Regions from separate parts of the Cobetia sp. 5-11-6-3 genome, predicted to be linked through region 2. Evidence: predicted binding sites of a transcription regulator. Region 2 holds the regulator's gene; each other region holds the start of a gene.
What was found. Region 2 encodes PhoB, which activates phosphate uptake and scavenging genes when phosphate is short. Its sites were predicted from a motif close to TGTCATANNNNTGTCANA; they were not measured.
Positions count from the first base shown of each region.

Region 1 (3,207 bases), on a different contig from region 2:
ACGATGAGGTTGCGTCTCGCGTGGCAAGGGAAATCGGCGTCGCGGAGGTCCTAGAGGAGGTGGCTGACATGTCGGCTCGCAGATTGTCTGATTTCAGGTATCTGATGTCATGATGGCTCAATTCTGCAGCGATATTGGCGATTACGCTATCGTTAATCTGCGCGGGAATTCACCTTTGATGTGTCGTCCCGCTATCTGTCCGTTCCAAGTTCGCTGCGAGCGTCTCATGACTGAACTCTGCCACTCTTCTCCTGTTCGGCGATTGAGCCATCCTGCCGTGTTGATCGCCGGCATCCTGATGATTGCCATGAATCTGCGTGCGCCCTTTACCAGTATCGCGCCGTTGCTTGAGCGTCTGCAGGCGGCGCTGGGCTTCAATGCCACGGCGGCAGGGTTGCTGATGATTCTGCCGCTGTTGGCGTTCGTCGTGGTGTCCCCCTGGGTACCCCGTCTTGCACGGCATGTGGGGCTTGAGCGCAGTGTCTTCCTTGCCTTGCTGGCGATCGCCGCCGGCATCGTGCTGCGGGTGCAGGGCAACACGCTGGCGCTCTATGTGGGGATCGCCTTGATCGGGGCGGGCATCGCGGTGGGCAATGTGCTGTTGCCCAGTCTGGTCAAACGCAGCTTTCCCCGACACATCGCGCTGCTGACCTCCTGCTATGTGCTGACCATGGGCATCATGGCCGCCATCGCCTCGGCGGTGATGGTGCCGCTGGCGCAGGATAGTGCGGATGGCTGGCAGTTCGCGATGCTCATCGTGGTCATCCTGCCAGTGGTGACGATGGTGGTGTGGTGGCCACAGTTGTCGCATCGCTCCCTACCGACGGCGGCGAAGGAAGCCGAGAAGGTAGCCGAGAAGGGTGCCGCGCGGCCGGTGCGTCAGGCAGCCGTGTGGCGCTCGCCACTGGCCTGGCAGGTGACGCTGTTCATGGGGATCAATTCGCTGCTGTTCTATACCGTCAACAGCTGGCTGCCGAGCATGCTGGCGGACAACGGCTTTTCCCCCGAAAAGGCGGGATCGTTGCACGGCCTGCTGCAGCTGGCCTCGGCCTTGCCGGGGCTGATTCTGGTGCCCCTGATGCCGCGCCTGAAGGATCAACGCCTGATCGCCTTCGCGACGCCTTGCATGTCGCTGGCAGGGTTCATCGGGCTGTGGCTGATGCCGGGGTGGGCGCTGGTGTGGGTCTTGCTGCTCGGTGCGGGGTCCGGGGCCAGCTTCATTCTCGCCCTGTCGTTCATGGGGCTCAGGGCGCGCGATGCCATGCAATCGGCGTCGCTGTCGAGCATGGCGCAGACCCTGGGCTACCTGCTCGCGGCCATGGGGCCGCCGTTGATCGGGGCGCTCTACGATCGGCAGGGTGACTGGCAGCTGGCATTGATGGTGTGTGCCTCCCTCAGTGTGCTGATGGCGGGAATCGGCTGGTTGGCGGGCAGGGACCGCCAGTTGCCTGAGGCGTCGGCATCTGAATAATGGAGCGCTGCCCCCAAGGGGCACTGGCATATCCCCCCATGACAAGGAAGTGAGAGATGGCGAATGCTTCATCGGCTAGCGAAGATCAACGGGCGTCTGACGCGCCAGGTGTTGCGCAGCACCCCGGACGTCGGCGCAAGCCCCATTTGCGGGCAGCCATCCTTGGCCTGGCCAGCCTCGGAGGTATCTTCATGATCGCTCAGCCAGCCAATGCCGCGACGCTGTCACTGCGCGTGATCGAGACCACCGACATCCACGCCAACGTGATGGATTACGACTATTACAAGGATCGTCCCAGCGTGCGCATCGGCCTGGTGAGGGCGGCGAGCCTGATCCAGCAGGCGCGTTCCGAGGTGGCCAACAGCGTGTTGCTGGACAACGGGGACCTCATTCAGGGCAGCCCAATGGGCGATTACATGGCGGCGGAAGGTCTCGAGGAGGGTGATGTCTTCCCGGCCTACAAGGTCATGAATCAGCTGGATTACGATGTCGGCAACATCGGCAATCATGAGTTCAATTACGGGCTCGAGTATCTCGAACGGGCGCTTTCCGGCGCGCAGTTCCCCTATGTGAACGCCAACCTGCTGGATGCCACGACCGGCGAGCCGTACTTCACGCCTTATCAGATCACCCCCCATGCCTTCACCGACGGTGAAGGCAACGCTCAGACGTTGAAGATCGGCTATATCGGCTTTGCGCCGCCGCAGGTGATGACCTGGGATCGCAAGCACCTCAAGGGCCGCCTGACGGCCGAGGACATCACCGAGAGCGCCCGGCGCTGGGTGCCCGAGATGCGCCGGGCGGGCGCGGATGTGGTGATCGCCATCCCGCACTCCGGCATCTCGACCGACCCTTACCGGGTGATGGCCGAGAATTCGGTATATTACCTCTCGCAGGTCGAGGGCATCGATGGCATCGCCTTCGGGCATGCCCATGCGGTCTTCCCCAGCGAGGAATTTGCCGAGGTGCCGGGGGCCGACATCGCCAAGGGCACCCTCAATGGGGTGCCGGCGATGATGCCAGGGCATTGGGGCAGCCATGTGGGCGTGATGGATCTCGAACTGAGCAATGACTCGGGCCAGTGGCGGGTGGTAAGTGGCCAGACAGAGGCACGCCCGATTCAGGTGGGTGGCGAGGCGCAGGTGGGGGAAGATGCCGAACTGGCGGCGTTGGTCGAGCATGAGCACGACGCCACGCGGGAGTACGTCAACCGCAGCATCGGTCGCGCCAGTGCGGCGATGAAGAGCTATCTGGCGCTGGTGCAGGACGACCCGACGATCCAGATCGTCAATCGTGCCCAGGCTGATTACGTCAAACGCTTCGTCGAAGGCGACCCGGATCTGGAAGGCTTGCCGATTCTCTCGGCGGCCGCGCCGTTCAAGGTCGGTGGCCGTCACAATGATCCGACCCAATTCACCGAGATGGAGGCCGGCGAGCTGAGCTTCCGCAATGCCGCCGACCTCTATCTCTATCCGAATACGCTGGTGGCGCTCAAGGTTACCGGCAAGGAAGTGCGGGAATGGCTCGAGTGCAGTGCCGGGCAGTTCCATCGCATTGACCCGAATCTCGCCACGCCCCAGCCCCTGATCAACTGGGAAGGTTTCCGCAGCTACAACTTCGATGTGATCGACGGCGTCGAGTATCAGGTGGATGTCACGCAGCCGGCGCGTTATGACGGCAATTGCGCGCTGATCGACGCCGATGCCCACCGTATCCAGGGGCTTGCCTACGAGGGC
Region 1 is NZ_BLWJ01000007.1:152,481-155,687, reverse strand. It holds gene HXS66_RS12890 (AraC family transcriptional regulator) at 1-70, opposite strand, end outside; gene HXS66_RS12885 (MFS transporter) at 263-1,471, shown strand; gene HXS66_RS12880 (bifunctional 2',3'-cyclic-nucleotide 2'-phosphodiesterase/3'-nucleotidase) at 1,663-3,207, shown strand, end outside.
Region 1: the regulator PhoB is predicted to act here: its motif matches at 1,509-1,526, upstream of HXS66_RS12880 (bifunctional 2',3'-cyclic-nucleotide 2'-phosphodiesterase/3'-nucleotidase).

Region 2 (3,207 bases):
CTCCAGCGACTCGCTGACCCAGCGTCTCGATCACGCCATGCGCATGCTCGATGGTCAGGGGCTGCGCGTGCGCCTGCTGCTGCAGGACACCGGCCCTGCCCGGCGTGATGAGGCGCGGATACTGGGTATCGCGCCACGACGCCATGTCTGGCGGCGCGAAGTGGCCTTGTGTCATGGCGATGAGCCCTGGGTGATCGCGCGCTCGCTGGCGGCGCTGGACCTGGCCCATGGCCACCGTCTTTCGACGCTCGGCGAAGGCTCGCTGGGCCATTGGCTGTTCCGCCAGCCCGACCTGACCCGCAGCGCCATCGATGTCAGCCGGGCGCCACTGAGGCTTGCCAGCACGCAGCCGCTGGCACGCACCGCCAGCCTGTGGATGCGCCGCTCGATGTTCTCGCACGGTCGCTTCCGGGTACTGGTCCAGGAAGGTTTCACCCCTCGGTTCCAGCACGCTCTGGAACTCTGATTCCCCACTGCCGTTCGATCAGGAGTCCTGATGTCAGCGTCATCCGCTTCCCGCCCGTCCAAACTGGCCGATTACCTCGCCCTGACTCGTCTGGACCGCCCCATCGGCACCTGGCTGCTGATGTGGCCGACCCTCTGGGCCCTGTGGCTGGCGGCCGATGGGCTACCGGACCGCGATACGCTGCTGATCTTCGTGGCTGGCGTCTATCTGATGCGTGCCGCCGGCTGCGTGATCAACGACTACGCGGATCGCCACTGGGACAAGCATGTCGAACGCACCCGGGATCGCCCGCTGACCTCAGGACGCATCACGGAGCGCGAGGCGCTGACCCTGTTCGGTGTGCTGGTCGCGGCCGCCTTCGTGCTGGTGTGCTTCACCAACCTGACCACGGTGCTGCTGTCGATCGTCGCCGTGCTGCTGGCGGCCAGCTATCCGTTCATGAAGCGCTTCCATCATCTGCCGCAGGTGGTGCTGGGTGCCGCCTTCGGCTGGGCGATTCCGATGGCCTTCGCGGCGACGCTTGAGGAGGTGCCGACCTATGGCTGGTGGCTGTTCGCGGCCAATCTGATGTGGACGGTGGCCTACGACACCGCCTATGCGATGGTCGATCGCAATGACGACCTCAAGGTCGGCATCAAGTCCACCGCCGTCCTGTTCGGCCGCGTCGACAAGTTGATGATCGGTCTGCTGCAGCTGGGCATGCTGGCGGTGTTGATCGGCATCGGCCTGCACCTGGCGCTGGGCGGCTTCTACTGGCTGGGGCTGACCGCGGCGGCCGTGACCTTCGTCTGGCAGCAGCGCCTGATTCGCGAGCGGGAGCGTGGCCCCTGCTTCCAGGCATTTCTCAACAACCACTGGTCCGGCCTGCTGATCTTCGCGGGCATCGCGCTGGCGACCTGGCCAGCTGCCTGATCCCTCTTTCCGGCCAACGGGCCCGAGTCCTCATCCGGTCTGCCAGCGACCTTCCTCGTGCGGCGAGGCGTGACATTCACGCCTTGATAGAGTTGAGGGACTCGCTGGCAAGCCGGGCGGCAAGCTGCCAAGCTGGCGATTGTCATCTCACTGTCATATAAGCAGGTTGTAATCGTCATCGACTTGTCATTCTGGCGCGTGCGCCGACTGCTGCATGGGATCTAGCGATGAGCTCCAAGACCGTACTGATTGTCGACGACGAATCCTCGATACGCGAGATGATCGCCGTCGCCCTGGAAATGGCGGATTACCGCGTGCTGGAGGCCGACAATGCCCAGGACGCCCACGCCATCGTCGTCGATGAAAAGCCCGATCTGCTGTTGCTGGACTGGATGATGCCCGGCACCAGCGGGCTGGAACTGGCGCGCCGCCTCAAGCGTGACGAGACCACGGCGGAGCTGCCGATCATCCTGCTCACCGCCAAGGGCGAGGAAGACAACAAGATCCAGGGGCTCGAGGCCGGGGCGGACGATTACATCACTAAGCCCTTCTCGCCACGCGAGCTGGTGGCACGCCTCAAGGCCGTGCTGCGCCGCACCACGCCCAAGGGCGTCGAGGAGTCGGTGGAAGTCGAGGGTCTGATGCTCGACCCCGCCAGCCACCGCGTGACCGCACACGGCAACTCCCTGGAGGTCGGCCCCACCGAATACCGCCTGCTGCAGTTCTTCATGACCCATCAGGAGCGCGCCTACACCCGCAGCCAGCTGCTGGATCAGGTCTGGGGCGGCAATGTCTATGTCGAGGAGCGCACCGTGGACGTGCACATTCGTCGTCTGCGCAAGGCGCTGGGCGAGGGGCATCAGCACTTGATCCAGACCGTCCGCGGTACCGGTTATCGCTTCAGCGCCCAGGCCTGAGACGCGGATGCGCTACTGGACGAACGAGCTATGGCGGCTGGGCTATCTGGCGGGCGGCTTCGGGCTGGTCGGCGGACTGCTCGGCCTGCTGGGCTGGGGCCTGGCGCTGGGGCTGGCGCTGTACCTGTTCGTCCATCTCAAGCACCTCAAGAGTCTCTACACCTGGCTGATCACCAACCCCCATGAAGAGCCGCCGCCCGGCGATGGCGTCTGGGGGGATCTGCTCGATCGTCTGTATCGCTACCAGAAGGGTCAGCGTCAGGCACAGGAGCGACTGCGCAGTATCCTCAACCGCATCCAGGAATCCTCGGAAGCGATGCGCGATGGCCTGGTGATGCTCGACAACCACGGCGACATGGAGTGGTGGAACAGCGCTGCCGAGCAGTTGATCGGCCTCAAGGCCAGTCACGACCGCGGCCAGCACGTCACCAACTATCTGCGTGACCCCGTGTTCATCGATTACTTCAATCGGCTGGCCTATCGTGAGCCGCTGACCCTGCAATCGCCGCTCTCCGACAACCTGACCCTGCAGATCTCCATCACCCTGTTCGGTGACAACGAGCGCCTGGTGATGGTGCGTGATGTCACCCGCCTCTACCGTCTCGAGGAAATGCGCCGCGACTTCGTGGCCAATGTCTCCCATGAGCTGCGCACGCCGCTGACGGTACTGGCCGGCTACCTCGAGACCTATTCCGACTATGCCGATGACCTGCCCCCGCGCTGGCAGCGTGGCCTGGGACAGATGCAGAGTCAGACCGACCGCATGCAGCACCTCGTCGAGGATCTGCTGACCCTGTCGCGCCTGGAGACCGACGAGCTGTCGGGCGAAGGACGTCGCATCGACATGGCACAGCTGCTGACACGTATCCGGGAAGATGCCGAAGGCCTCTCGAAGGAGCGGCATGTCATCAC
Region 2 is NZ_BLWJ01000005.1:90,795-94,001, forward strand. It holds gene HXS66_RS10125 (chorismate lyase) at 1-466, shown strand, start outside; gene ubiA (4-hydroxybenzoate octaprenyltransferase) at 497-1,378, shown strand; gene phoB (phosphate regulon transcriptional regulator PhoB) at 1,606-2,295, shown strand; gene phoR (phosphate regulon sensor histidine kinase PhoR) at 2,303-3,207, shown strand, end outside.

Region 3 (3,207 bases), on a different contig from region 2:
GCCTGGCGGAACGCGACCGTGCCGCAACACGCCGCATCTGTGAGCGAGCGGGCCAGTCGCCCATGTCGATCTTCAACTTCGTGGAAGGCACGCGCTTCACGTCAGGCAAGCATGATCAACAGCAAAGCCCGTACACTCATCTGCTCAGGCCGCGCGCCGGCGGCAGCGCTCAGGTGATCAGCATTCTCGGCGACCGCCTGTCAGGCATACTCGACGCCACGCTGGACTATCGTCACGCCAGCGCGAGCTTCTGGGAGTTTCTGTGTGGCAAGGGGGGAGATATCCATCTGGATATCGTGCAACGCCCGGTGGAACCCTGGATGCTGAACGGGGATTATCACGCGGACGCTGCCTACCGCGAACGGTTTCAGCAATGGCTCAATCAGGTCTGGAAGGACAAGGATGCCCGACTGTCACGTGCAGGACACGACATTGAACAACTCTGACATGCCCCACGAGCCGCTGGGCGCTGTGCGCCTGACCGTGGGCGCCATCTCGACATTTCTCCACAGGACATCTCGCGCGCCGCTGCGGCTACTGGCGTGGCTGAGCCTGGCACTGTGGCTGACAGGCTGCGCCACCGGCAGCTACTCCGGCTCACCGGCAGGCCAATGGATCACGATCCAGAAGGGCGACACCCTGGGGCAGATCGCACGCGACGCTGACATTCCCCTGTTGCGCCTCACCCGCTTCAACCCCGGCGTCAAGATCCGTGACCTCAAGGTCGGGCAGCGCATCCTGGTGCCCACCGCGCGTGAGCGTGCCCCCTCCGGTGGCCCCTATCGCTATCAGCTGCGCCCCGGGGACACCTACTCGAAGATAGGCCGTTACTTCGGAGCCAATCCTCAGCGCATCCAGACCGCCAACCCGGGGCTTCCCCCCAATGACCTGAAAGTCGGCACCCTGATCTCGGTTCCCCTCAATGGTGGCCCCAGCCGAAGCGCTTCCAATGCGCGTGCCAGCGGCGGCAGTCTCGTGGCACGCCCGGATCCGGGTCCGCTGAAGAAGCCGCGTCAATCGTGGCGCTGGCCTGCCGCCGGCGAAGTCATCAGCGAATTCGGCACCAACCGCAATGGCCAACTGGCCCCGATGCGGATTCGCACGGCCGGCAATGGGGTCGCCAGCGCGCCGGCCAGCGGTGAAGTCCGCTTTGCCGACAACATGCGGCAATTGGGCAATGTGGTCATCCTCCACCATTCAGGCAATCTGCAGAGCGTATTGGCGCAGTGCGGAGAGATACTGGTCAAGGTCGGTCAGCAGGTCACGCCGGGCACCCCGCTGTGTCGCATGGCACGTCGCAATGACGGTCAGCCTGAACTGCTCTTCGACGTGCGCCATGGCGGCAAGCCGATCAATCCACGCGAGCTGCTCGAGAAACGCTGAAACTGGGGCTGCCGGCCTCACTGGCGAGCCCTTCAGGGGCTCGCCTTGCCAAACGAGCGTCGGGCATGCCTCGCCCACGGCGTCCTTCATGCCGCGCCTGTCGCCCCCGTGTCAGTTTCGGCCAGCGTGATTGGTCTTTGAGCTGTGAACTGTGAACTGTGACCTGTGACCGCCTTGAATCCGCTGCCTCCTGGCAGCATTGCCTGCTGGAGATTGCCCGCGGGAGATTGCCCGCTGGAGTGACCGCGGCTGCAACGACACCTGCGTGGGGTGTCATCACTTCGTCACCTCGCTGTTATGCAGGCGTCACTCCCATGGCCAATACTTCGTTCAAAGGTCATCAGGAGCCGTCATGGAGCGTATCGCCTTTGTCAGTGAAACCTGGCACCCGGAAATCAATGGCGTGGCTCACACGCTGAGCCATCTGTGCGATCAACTCATCACGCGGGGCTGCGAGCTGCAGCTCGTGCGGCCCGCACCCCGCGACGGCAACCATGAACCACGAGTCGCGCAGGAGCTACAGGTACGCGGCTTCCGTCTTCCGGGCTATGACACCGTCCAGATCGGCGCCCCTGCCCTGAGACGGCTGACGGCCCTGTGGCGCCAGCATCCGCCCTCCGTCATCTACATCGCCACCGAGGGACCGCTGGGGATCAGTGCCCTGATGGTCGCGCGTCGCCTCGGCGTGCCCGTGGTGGCAGGCTTTCATACCAATTTCGACCAGTACAGCACCCACTATCATCTCAGGGCATTACGCCCCCTGGTACGTCAGGGGCTGAAGCACTTCCACAATGCCGCCAACCTGACACTGGTCCCGACACGCACCCAGGCCACCACTCTCGCGCAACAGGGTTTCAACCATGTCCGGGTCGTGGGACGCGGGCTGGATTGTCAGCGCTTCTCGCCCGTTCATCGCAGTGAAGCGCTGCGTCGCCAGTGGGGCGTCGGCCCTCAGCAGCCCGTCGCGCTGCATGTCGGCCGCCTGGCGGCGGAAAAGAACATCGAGCTGTTGATTCGCAGCTACGAGGCCATGCAGGCCGTGCAGCCGGATATCGCGCTGGTACTGGTGGGCGATGGCCCGCTGCGCGAACGCCTTGAGCAACGCCTGCCGGAGGCGATCTTCGCCGGCTTCCAGACCGGCGAGGCGCTGGCTGCCCATTACGCCAGTGCCGACCTGTTCCTGTTCCCCTCGCTGTCGGAGACCTTCGGCAACGTGGTGCTGGAAGCCATGGCCAGTGGATTGGCCGTAGTGGCCTTCGACTACGCGGCCGCTGCGGAAGTGATCCGCGATGACCACCAGGGGTTGCTGGCCCCCTGCACCCAGCCGGACAGATTCATCGAACAGGCAGTGGAAGTCTGCCAGCGACCAGCGCGTATCGCACGTCTCGGAAGAGCGGCCCGTGTACGCGTCGAGCCCATGGCCTGGAGCCAGGTCGCCGAGCATTTTCTTGCCTGTCTACGCCTCGCCGAGGAGAAGCCCGATGCACGATCGCAGCCTTCCCGTCTTTGAGCGACTCGACCTGCTGGAGTGGCGGCTGTGTCGCCAGGTGGCACGTCTGGCGCTGTATCGGCCGATCCTGACCCTCTTTCGCGTGGTCTCGCGCCTCGGTGACTGGCCCGTCTGGTTGCTGCTGACACTCAGCCTGCCCTTCCATCACGTGCAAGGTGGCTGGTTGATGCTGGAATTCGGACTGGCGGCGGGGGCCGGCGCCCTTTTGTATCGCGCCCTCAAGACCCGGCTGTGCCGTGAGCGCCCCTTCATCACCTTCACGACCATCCAATGCACCATGCCACCGCTGGATCGCTACAGCTTTCCAAGTGGCC
Region 3 is NZ_BLWJ01000001.1:242,084-245,290, forward strand. It holds gene HXS66_RS00915 (acyltransferase) at 1-446, shown strand, start outside; gene HXS66_RS00920 (LysM peptidoglycan-binding domain-containing protein) at 433-1,383, shown strand; gene HXS66_RS00925 (glycosyltransferase family 1 protein) at 1,736-2,893, shown strand; gene HXS66_RS00930 (phosphatase PAP2 family protein) at 2,865-3,207, shown strand, end outside.
Region 3: the regulator PhoB is predicted to act here: its motif matches at 1,655-1,672, upstream of HXS66_RS00925 (glycosyltransferase family 1 protein).

Region 4 (3,207 bases), on a different contig from region 2:
GGCGGCACCGCACCGCTGGTTGCCACTTGGCTCATCGACTTGAGCGGCAACCATCTGGCACCCGCCTGGTACTTGATCGCGATAGCTGGAGTCGCCTTGATCGGTGGTCTCAGACTGCCTGAGACGAGTGGCATTTCCCTTGCCGACATGTCGAAGCCCCCTGCTTCCAGTAAATCTGCACCTCTGCCGACGGCATGAGCCGGAAGCTGTCAACTGAACCCACAAGCCTCGCAGGATTGCCACGCACCCACTGATGTCACGCCCAGATCGCTACTGGATGAGGTCATTACCACAACGCCCGCAAGCCTTCCCGTCAGAGGAGGACTTGCGGGCGTTTTCGTCGAGTTGAAGGAAAGTCCCGGAGACTGGTGGCGTATGTCGCCAGATTGCCCTCTAGCGTTGTGGTGCGGCGGATAACGTCAACTCGATGGCATCGTGACGCCAGTGTTCATCATCGCAGTCCACTGCACGGCCATTCTGATCGAAGTTGATCCGCGTGATGCGCTGCGCCGGGCTACCCGGTGCCGCATTCAGGGCGACGGCCGTCTCGGCGTCGAACACGCTGGAGGCCAGCTCGAAGCTCACGCGCCGGATGCGAATGGCGTACTGGTGAAGGTAGAGCGTCGTCAGCGAATGCGCCGAGAGATCGAAATCGAGAATACCGGGGAAGCAGTCGCGTCGCAGGTGATGACAGACGTGCAGCACCCGCCGGCCATCGATGCGCCGCACTCGCGTGATGCGATAGACCCCGGCACCCCGTGCAATTCCCAGACGCTGGGCGATCACCTCATCAGCGGGAACTTCCTGAGCGGACAGCACCTCGGTGGAAGCGACCCGCTGCTGCGACTGCACCATCTCGTGAAAAGGCAGACATGCCAGCAGGTCATACCTGAGGCGCGGCGGCGAGACGAACCAGCCGCGGCGGTTCTCGCGATAGATTCTCCCTTCCGCTTCCAGCTGCAGCAAGGCATCTCGCAAGGTGACTCGCGTGGTGCCGAACCGCTCGATCATCTCACGCTCGGACGGCAGACGCTGCGAGGCATGCAGCGGCGCTGCTTCAAGATGGTTCAGCAGCCTGCCCTTGAGCCCGGTGACGGGCAAATCCGCCGTGCGCGTCAGGGAAGTTGCGTCGTCACCTGTGGGCTCGATCGATGATGAAGGCATGCGAAGTTCCTGAAAGATAACGAAAGAGAGCGATTTCTGGCGAGTCACTTGCATGTCATCCAAGGTGTCCATCATGACAAGGCCCGAGAATCGCGATCGCTGTGGTCTAGTGTAGATGTCGCCAGGCGAGTCAGCCCACGCTCGCCGAGCACCATGACACAGGCATGACGATCCGGTGACAGCGCAAGGCTTTCCTGTGTGCTGCGCGTGAGAATCCGAGGCGGATATCTAGCACAGGAGCACGCTGTCATGCAGGGATTTGTCAGGAAATCAGCCGGCACCACGCAGCGTTGCGTCAAAACGTGTATGGCTGATGGCTGATGGCTGATGGCTCATTGCCACGACACTGACATAGTGACGACACGCGACTGTCACAACCGCTGCGTAAAGTCATGTCAGCCCCGAGACTGAACTAGACCACAGAAATTTAGGTGGCAGGTCTCGAGGAAGACTGCGCAGGACAAGAACCAGCTTTGACCCCATCTCGCCTGCCTGCTCGCCTCGGCGGCTCACTGGCCAGGAATGCACTCTCGCATCCGTTGATTACCCCGTCTGGGAGGATTGTCATTGAAGTCGTTCACCGCTACCTCGCCCCGTACCGCCGGCCTGATGGTCTCGGCCCTCATGGCCACCCTGCTGAGCAGCGCCTCCGTCAGTGCCGCTGAAGTGCCGGAAGCACTGCTCAAGGCCGCCCAGACAGAAGGCCGCGTCGACAGCGTCGGCATGCCGGACAGCTGGGCCAACTGGAAGGACACCTGGGCAGACCTCGAGTCGAAGTATTCCATCGCGCACAGCGATACCGACATGAGCTCCGCCGAGGAAGTCGCCAAGTTCAAGGCCGAAGGCGAAAACGCCACGGCAGATATCGGTGACGTGGGCTTCGCCTTCGGCCCCATCGCGGTCAAGCAGGGCGTGACTCAAGCCTACAAGCCGACCACCTGGGACGAGATCCCCGACTGGGCCAAGGATGAAGATGGTGAGTGGATGCTGGGCTACACCGGCACCATTTCCCTGATGATCAACAAGACACTCGTCAGTGAAGATCAGCGCCCCGCTTCCTTCGCGGATCTCGCCAATGGTGATTACAAGGTCTCCGTCGGCGCGGTCGGCAAGGCGTCCCAGGCCAACAACGCCATCCTGGCCGCAGCCTTCGCCAATGGCGGCAGCGAGTCAGACCTGACGCCGGGTCTGGAAGTGTTCGCCGAACTGGCCCGCCAGGGACGCCTGTCACTGGCCGAGCCGAGCATCGCCAACCTGGAGAAGGGCGAGGTGGAGGTCGCACTGCTGTGGGATTTCAACGCGCTCAACTATCGCGATCAGATCAACCGCGACACCTTCGAGGTGGTCATCCCCTCGGATGCCTCCGTTACCTCGGGCTACGCCACCATCATCAACAAGCATGCCGCTCACCCGAACGCCGCCAAGCTGGCGCGTGAGTACATCCTGTCAGATGCCGGCCAGCTGAACCTGGCGGCAGGTTACGCCCGCCCGATCCGCGCCGAGCACCTGACCCTGCCGGAAGACATCGCCGCCAAGCTGCTGCCCAACGAGCAGTACGCCAATGCCCGCCCGGTACAGGACTTCGCCGGCTGGGAAGCCAGTGCCCGACAGCTGCCGCGTCAGTGGCAGTCCCAGGTACTGATCCACCAGCAGTGACCCCCGGCCTCTGTCCAGAGCGGATAGAGCGCGCACCACCCTGACAGACGGCACCGTCCACACGGTGCCGTCTTGAGCTTCACGGAGTCTTCATGTCCCAGCGTGTCATTCTTGTCGTGCTCGATGGCCTCAACCATGCAGTGGGCCGGCATGCCATGGGCTATCTGAGCGCCCTGGTCGAGGCCGGTCGCGGGCAGTACCAGTCGCTGGAGTGCGAACTGCCAGCGATGTCGCGACCGCTCTATGAGTGCCTGCTGACCGGTGATCTGCCCGTCGACTCCGGCATCGTCAACAATGGCATCGTGCGACGCTCGCGTGGCGTGAGCCTGTTCGATCTCGCCAGTCAGCAGGGCCGACGCACCGCGGCAGCCGCCTATCACTGGGTCA
Region 4 is NZ_BLWJ01000008.1:270,771-273,977, reverse strand. It holds gene HXS66_RS14290 (MFS transporter) at 1-198, shown strand, start outside; gene HXS66_RS14285 (UTRA domain-containing protein) at 394-1,164, opposite strand; gene HXS66_RS14280 (ABC transporter substrate-binding protein) at 1,732-2,820, shown strand; gene HXS66_RS14275 (alkaline phosphatase family protein) at 2,913-3,207, shown strand, end outside.
Region 4: the regulator PhoB is predicted to act here: its motif matches at 1,328-1,345, upstream of HXS66_RS14285 (UTRA domain-containing protein).